3 regions of the Paenibacillus sp. FSL R5-0527 genome follow, and region 1 is predicted to be linked to each of the others. Evidence: riboswitches for the same ligand, from Rfam matches in the RefSeq annotation. Region 1 holds a riboswitch; each other region holds the start of a gene.

Region 1 (2,267 bases):
TTTTCCTCATAATCTCTCCCTCTGTCTCTACATCACCCTCATTATATTCGGTTCCGATCCGCCTTCCGTGCGCAATTCGGGCCATGCATCCATCGGACAACATGTCGATAGGGTAATTTTCAGTCCATCACCTCCGCTGATCTTTATTGGCGCACGATTAATTGTGCCTGTATTTTCTTCAGAACCAAATGGGCTTCCGCCATTATATATGCCAATACTATACAATTTCTCAACAACGCCAAATAAGCCTTGGACATATCGTCCAAAGCCTATGTTTATTTCGTAAAAATCAATAGTATTTAGCCGGGGAATAACGCGAGGCGTCTTTAATCATGTTGACCCCGGTCTCACTGCTCTTCCAGCCCGCATCGACAGTTGTATCAATGGTTACCCATTGTCCATTCAAATAAACTTCATTCCAAGCGTGGTAAACATCAACGTATTCCGAAGTTCCCATAACAAGCTTGGCCGGAATTCCGATACTCCGCAACATGGAAGCGAACAAGGAGGCATAGTCGTAACACATCCCTTTCCGCCCTGCCAACGTACGGTTGCTATCGGGAAGGTAGTCCGTCAATTCGCTGGCTGCCAGAGTATGATCGTACCGGATCGTCCCGACAATATATTCATAAATAGCGTGCACTTTCTTCTCGTCGGACGGAGCGGATTGGGCAAGCTTCTTCGCAAGCTGGGCTGCCTGATCCCTTTCGCTCCAATCGACATTTTGCACAGAGTTCAAAAACACTTTGCTGTCATCCGCCAGTTGAAGTGTAACGGCCGCTTCCTGAACGATTTTGTATTTGGTACCGCTGACTTGTTCCAGAACGGTAACCTTATATTCACCATTGCCCATCTGGAGCGGAAATACTTCCTGCCGCTTGTCCGGCGAAAGGACATAGGTATATTTGTCACTACCTTTTGCGATCATGAGCTTCGTTTTGGCCCCGGCTTCCGCATCATAACGAATGACGACGGCGCCACGGTCCAACTGCTCCAAACCCAACCAATCTTCGGACGGGGCAGCTTGTACATCCGGAGCCCACATCAATAACGCAAAAAGCCCTACAATAGCGAACACAATGTTGCGCATACTGCAAACTCCCTTCGGCGGCCAGGCTGCCATTGACGTTTCGTCAAGAAGGCCCTGTGGCTTTGCGTCCCTGTCTTTCGACAAGTTTGCTATTTTCGTAATAGAGTTTCACAGATACTGATACATCTTCTCCAAAAAAACAAAAAAGCATCTTCGTTCGGTAGCTGGCTGCCATTGACGTCCGTCAAGAAGGCCCTGTAGCTTTGCGTCCTTGTCTTTCGACAAGTTTGCCGTTATCGTGATCAACTTTTGTGAATCTATCATATCAAATATATGGAATACCATCAAGAGAAAATTTGGAATTTTGTCGAACTATCATTCTTCCCCCGAACTCACTCGAACTCACCCGAAAAAATAGGACCCCACCAAAAAAATAGCACCTATTCATCCGGTGATCACATTCGATAGAATAAAAATGTACTATAATGTTAGTATTTTCCTAACCGTGCATGGGATAGGAGAATCCACTATTAATTAAGGGAGGGTATTTATGAAGCAAAAAGTTTTCAGTTTGTTCCTGGCGCTAGTTATGATGGCCAGCGTCGGCCTGCTATCAACTTCGCCGGTTCGGGCCGCTGAAGGAGCGGGAACGACCACTATCACCTCTATGGATTATTTTTCAGCGTCGGACGGACCTGTCATCACAAAATCAGGGGTTGGACAAGCCAGTTACGGATTTGTGATGCCTAAATTCAATGGAGGCTCCGCCACCTGGAATGATGTGGTCCAAGACTTGGGCGTCAATGTGAAGGTGGGCGGCAGTTGGGTCGATATTGACAGTGCCGGCAGCTTTGTCTACAACCAAAACTGGGGCCACTGGAGCGACAGCGGCTTTAACGGTTATTGGTTCACGCTTTCCGCGACAACCGAAATTCAACTGTACTCCAAAGCGAATGGGGTTACGCTGGATTACACTCTTGTGTTTCAAAACATCAACAAAACCACCATTACGGCGATGACGCCTACACAAGGGCCGCAAATTACGGCGGATACTACGGGCGGCGCCGGCTTTACCTATCCGGTTTTCAACAATGATCCGGCGATCCCCTTTGCAGCTGTGGCCGATGATTTGAAAGTGTACGTTAAACCCGTCAACAGCAGCGAATGGATCGATATTGACAATAATGCGGCCAGCGGCTGGATCTATGATAAAAACTTCGGCCATTTCACCGATGGA
Region 2 (2,267 bases), 5.3 Mb from region 1:
CCGGCTCGTCAAAGGACTCGACCGCACAACGCTGGCTACCATTCTGGAGCGGAGCTGACCAAACGGCGGGTGCGCTGCTTAATTAACGCCTGGATGGCAAGCTAACTCCTTGTTTAGCTTGACCGTCCGGCGGTTTTATTTTCGCTTAAGCAAGCCCGGTGAGCTCTCACGCTGGCCACAACTAATCTAACGGTTGCCACAACCGCTATTCGCTTAAAAAACGTTGATTTCAAATTGTAACGGTTGCCATAGCGCTTATTTCACTGAAATCCGGCTCATTTTGCTTAGTTTCAGGCAAATAACGCTTCTCACAACCGTTAAAATTTTGAACAGGGCTTTTTTCGTCAAATAGCCGCTATTACAACCGTTAGATTTTCTGCGAACCCAATTTTGCTTCGAACACCTAAGCCTTTCCAGGAAAACTGAACCCAGCCGTATGCGATAGGTCAGCCATCAATACCTTGAATCTAAAATGGGATATATAGTACATCCTTCCTATTCGACCTATATTTTCCCTTCTTTTTCTAGAACCAAAGTCATCCTCTTATAGTCCCCTATTATTGAAAATTTTTTGAATTTGCCGAAAATTTTATGAAATATCAGGACCCGCCTTCCGATATAAGTAGTATATTCCTAATCTGTGGGAGCGCCGCGACTTCACTCTCCCATCATTCACAACCAAATACAAGGAATAGGATGTAAATCGCAAACCTGGCCGAAAGGCAGGGACGCAAAGCCACGGATCTAAAATTCTTAACGGAATCATGACCGCCGGGATGCCAACCTTATGCCGAATCATGGCTTGTTGGCCGCCGGACTTTCTTCGCGAAAGTCTTTTTTTGGTTTCAATTAGGGCTTGGGGCCAGGTTAAAACGTCGCGGCGAAGCTTCGGACAAGGAAGGAGGGGACCTGCTTCTAAAAAGTTAAAACGGCGAAAAACGGAAAACGGCAGCTGCTAAGGGTATTAGAGTGACAGCAAAGGAGTAAGTAACTTGAAATTATCACATTTCGGTAAAGGCTTAGCCCGCAAGTTGTTGTTGCTGGTTGCCGGACCGCTTGCGGTGCTGGCGATCGTGCTCGTTCTGATCTTCTATCTGCTTGGACTGATGAACGGCTGGGCCGCCGCGCTGATGATCGTCCTGTTTGCCTTGATCGGCGCGGGGGAGGCCGTGCTGATTGCCGGGCTGCTCGACAAATCGTTCCAAAAAATGGCCGAGCGGACCAAAGCCATGACGGAAGGCGATTTAGCCTTCGACGGCGACGTCCAGGTGATGGACGAATTCAGCGAACTGGCCGGCCACCTGAAGCTGATCGGCGCCCAATTAAGGGAAGCGGCCGGGCATATGCAGGACATGTCGGCCAAGGTAGCCGATACGTCGCGGGACTTGACGGGCAATATGGAGTTTTGCAACGACCTCGTTGTAGGGGTCACGGAATCGATCAAAATGATTTCCGAAGGTAGTGAGCAGCTCGTCGAAAGTGCACGGAACAACCATTTGATGCTTGAAGAAGTCGGAAAAGGCATGGAGCACATCGCCCTGTCAGCGCAAGGTGTGGCGGAGGAAGCGACCGAGGCCGCGGCTCAGGCGAATGCGGGCAACGAAGGCATCGACCGCCTGGTTGACCAAATGAGCAAAATTTACGAAACCACGGTCGCTTCGTCGCAAACCGTAAACCAACTCGGCGAGCGGACGGAAGAAATCGACAAGGTCACTCTGCTGATCTCGGAAATTTCCAGTCAAATCAATTTGCTGGCATTAAACGCGGCTATCGAGGCCGCAAGAGCGGGCGAATACGGCAAAGGGTTCGCAGTGGTCGCGGGCGAAATCCGCAAGCTTGCCGAGCAATCGGCGGCATCGGCCAAGGATATCGCCGAGATGGCCGGCCATATCCGCACAGGCTCCGATCAATCGATCGAAGCGATGAAACGGGTCATGACCGAGGTCGAGACCGGAAGCGTCCTCGTTACCTCCGCCGGCGATTCGTTCCAGCAAATCGTGCATTTGGCCGAGCAGGTGTCCACCCGGGTTCAGGAAGTTTCCGCGGTGACGCAGCAGATCAGCGCAAGCACGGAACAAATCATGGACTCCGTAAGACAGACGCTCGAGATTACCGAGGTCAATCTGGCCGGGACCAAGGAGATCATGGCTTGCTCGGAAGAACAGTTGACCGCCATGGAAGAAACGCTCGAATCTTCCAAGCAGCTTGAGACGGAAGCCGAAAAACTGAAGTCCCTATTAAACAGATACTCAATCTAGCAAGCGAGG
Region 3 (2,267 bases), 1.4 Mb from region 1:
GGTTGGCGTCAGCGCGGGCGCGTTTCTTGGCACCAGCACGATCACTTCCTATGTAGAGAGCACCGCTGGTGTGGCCGAAGGCGGACGCACCGGGCTCACTTCGGTAACGACGGGGATCTTGTTCCTCCTGGCGCTGTTCATCGCGCCGCTGGCCGGTGTTGTGCCGAGCGCGGCAACGGCTCCGGCGCTGATTATCGTCGGCGTGCTGATGATCGGCCAGGTCAAATCGATCGAATGGGATGACTTCCTGCATGCATTCCCGGCGTTCTTGACGATCGTATTGATGCCTTTTACCGGAAGCATCGCCAACGGGATCGCCGCCGGTTTGGTCTCTTACGTCATTCTGGGCGGATTCAACAACCTGTTCACCAAAAACAAAGTCAAAATCCATTGGCTGATGTGGGTGCTGGCCGTGCTCGTACTGGCGCGTTATATCTTCCTTGGCACCGAATAATTTAATGAAAACCGGATCGACCAACAAGGGTGTCCTTCTCCGTCAGGAGCAGGCGCCCTTGTTTTGGTTCTACCGCCGCCCACTGGAACGACAAACCGCCTACCCTTCAAAATAACGACATAAATTACCTCTATTTCTCCCAAATGAACGGATATCGCCGGAATAGCAACATTTTTTGCCTTTATTTTTCTGCTGGATTATCTCGGAGCAATACAAAAGAGCACCGCAGACTTATCGGCGCGCTTCTTTAAGCTCCATTTCTAGGCTGTTTGGCATGGAAAGAAACGGGTCCCCATTCCTGAATATTTTTTTGTGAATCCGCTTTTTTTCATAAACTATGGATTGATTTCCAGCCGGAGTCGATTATAATAAATTTGAATAATTAAATAAAGCGAAGTCAAAGGCAAACTATTCGAAAGGATAGGACGCAAAGTTTGGAGTCTAAAGCGTGCGCAAGCCGCGGTGAGAATTGCGGTGCAAGCTGCGCTATGATTGTCCGGCCGCCATGTAAGTATGGCGGTCTTTTTATTTTGAAGATTTTGATTGGAAAAAATTAACTTTCACAAAAGAAGGTGAACTAATGATTTCGATGGTAGGAAACGGCGCCCGGTCGATTCGGATCGGATTAGTCACAGCTCTGCTAGCGTTTTGGGTGGCCGGCTGCAGCGGGGCCAGTCCGCAGGCGGACAATGGGAATGGGGCCTCCCCCATGTCCGGGGCGCAGACCGCCTCATTGCAGCAGCAGCCGATTGCCCGATATACGGGGGAACCGAGCAAAACATTGTCTTTTGTCTATACGGCCAAAAAGGAGCTTTCCCTAACGTTCGACGGTTTGGGCGACCGCGAGACGATCGAGCGCTTATTGGATGAACTGGACAAGCATCATATCAAGGCGACGTTTTTTGTCCCGGGCATGCGGGCGGCCGAAGAGCCGGATTTGGTCAAGGAACTGGCCAGCCGCGGCCACGAGGTGGAGAACAATACGTTGACGCGCGCCGACTTGACGACCTTAAGCTATGAGGAAATTTATAAAGAAATCAACCGTACCAACGGTTTGATTGCCGACGCGACAGGCATGCAGCCGCAGTTCGTCCGGACCCGGGGGGCCCGTATGAGCGAAGACGTTCGCCTGGTGGCGGCGCAAACCGGACTAAAGGCCGTCGTTTCCTACAACATCAATCCGAAGGACAGCGACATGCAAAGCGCCAAGGAAATCGGCGATTACATACGGAAGTACATTAGCCGCGGCGGCATTATTGCGCTAAATACAGACGTGAATCCCGAGGTGGTTTCCTCCATTTCCTATATTGCGGCTGCGGCGAAAGAAGTAGGCTATAAATTGGTGCCGCTCGCAAAGCTGGTGCGTGACGGCGGCGAGCGGAAGCCGCTGGAGCAAATCCCGGGATACGATGCCGCCCGGATCAATCCCGATTACGAGCAGGCGGACTATAATCTGATTTATAACGCCAGCGACATCGCCAAATGGAACCCGCACGGCAAGAAGGTCGTCGCCCTGACCTTTGACGATTGGGGCAGCGATTTGACGGTTACTCGCCTATTAAAGATCCTGGAGGATCATGACGTCAAAGCGACCTTTTTTCTGCGGGCCAACGGCGTAGAGAACAACCCGAACCTGGCCAGAGCTATCGTCGAAGAGGGTCACCTTGTGGCGAATCATACCTACAGCCATCCCGTGATTACGCAAATCCCGCCCGACGAGCTGCAGGAAGAAGTGGTCAAGGCGCACCGCATCATCACCGAAGCGATTCAGCAGCAGCCGGCGATGCTGTTCAGGCCTCCAACCGGGGAGATC

What was found. Region 1 has a riboswitch for cyclic di-GMP ahead of NYE69_RS02050 (transglutaminase-like domain-containing protein). Riboswitches for the same ligand answer to the same signal wherever they lie in the genome.
Region 2: linked by a shared signal. The riboswitch ahead of NYE69_RS25485 (methyl-accepting chemotaxis protein) and the one ahead of NYE69_RS02050 (transglutaminase-like domain-containing protein) in region 1 are both predicted to bind cyclic di-GMP.
Region 3: linked by a shared signal. The riboswitch ahead of NYE69_RS08305 (polysaccharide deacetylase family protein) and the one ahead of NYE69_RS02050 (transglutaminase-like domain-containing protein) in region 1 are both predicted to bind cyclic di-GMP.

The regions. Positions count from the first base shown of each region.
Region 1 covers NZ_JBBOYI010000001.1:449,436-451,702, forward strand. Annotated here, with positions in the region: gene NYE69_RS02045 (collagen binding domain-containing protein) at 1-10, opposite strand, end outside; gene NYE69_RS02050 (transglutaminase-like domain-containing protein) at 290-1,090, opposite strand; cyclic di-GMP riboswitch class I at 1,104-1,191, opposite strand; cyclic di-GMP riboswitch class I at 1,247-1,332, opposite strand; gene NYE69_RS02055 (glycoside hydrolase family 16 protein) at 1,581-2,267, shown strand, end outside.
Region 2 covers NZ_JBBOYI010000001.1:5,726,215-5,728,481, forward strand. Annotated here, with positions in the region: gene NYE69_RS25480 (M42 family metallopeptidase) at 1-58, shown strand, start outside; cyclic di-GMP riboswitch class I at 695-784, shown strand; gene NYE69_RS25485 (methyl-accepting chemotaxis protein) at 993-2,258, shown strand.
Region 3 covers NZ_JBBOYI010000001.1:1,873,808-1,876,074, forward strand. Annotated here, with positions in the region: gene NYE69_RS08300 (NCS2 family permease) at 1-454, shown strand, start outside; cyclic di-GMP riboswitch class I at 847-962, shown strand; gene NYE69_RS08305 (polysaccharide deacetylase family protein) at 1,035-2,267, shown strand, end outside.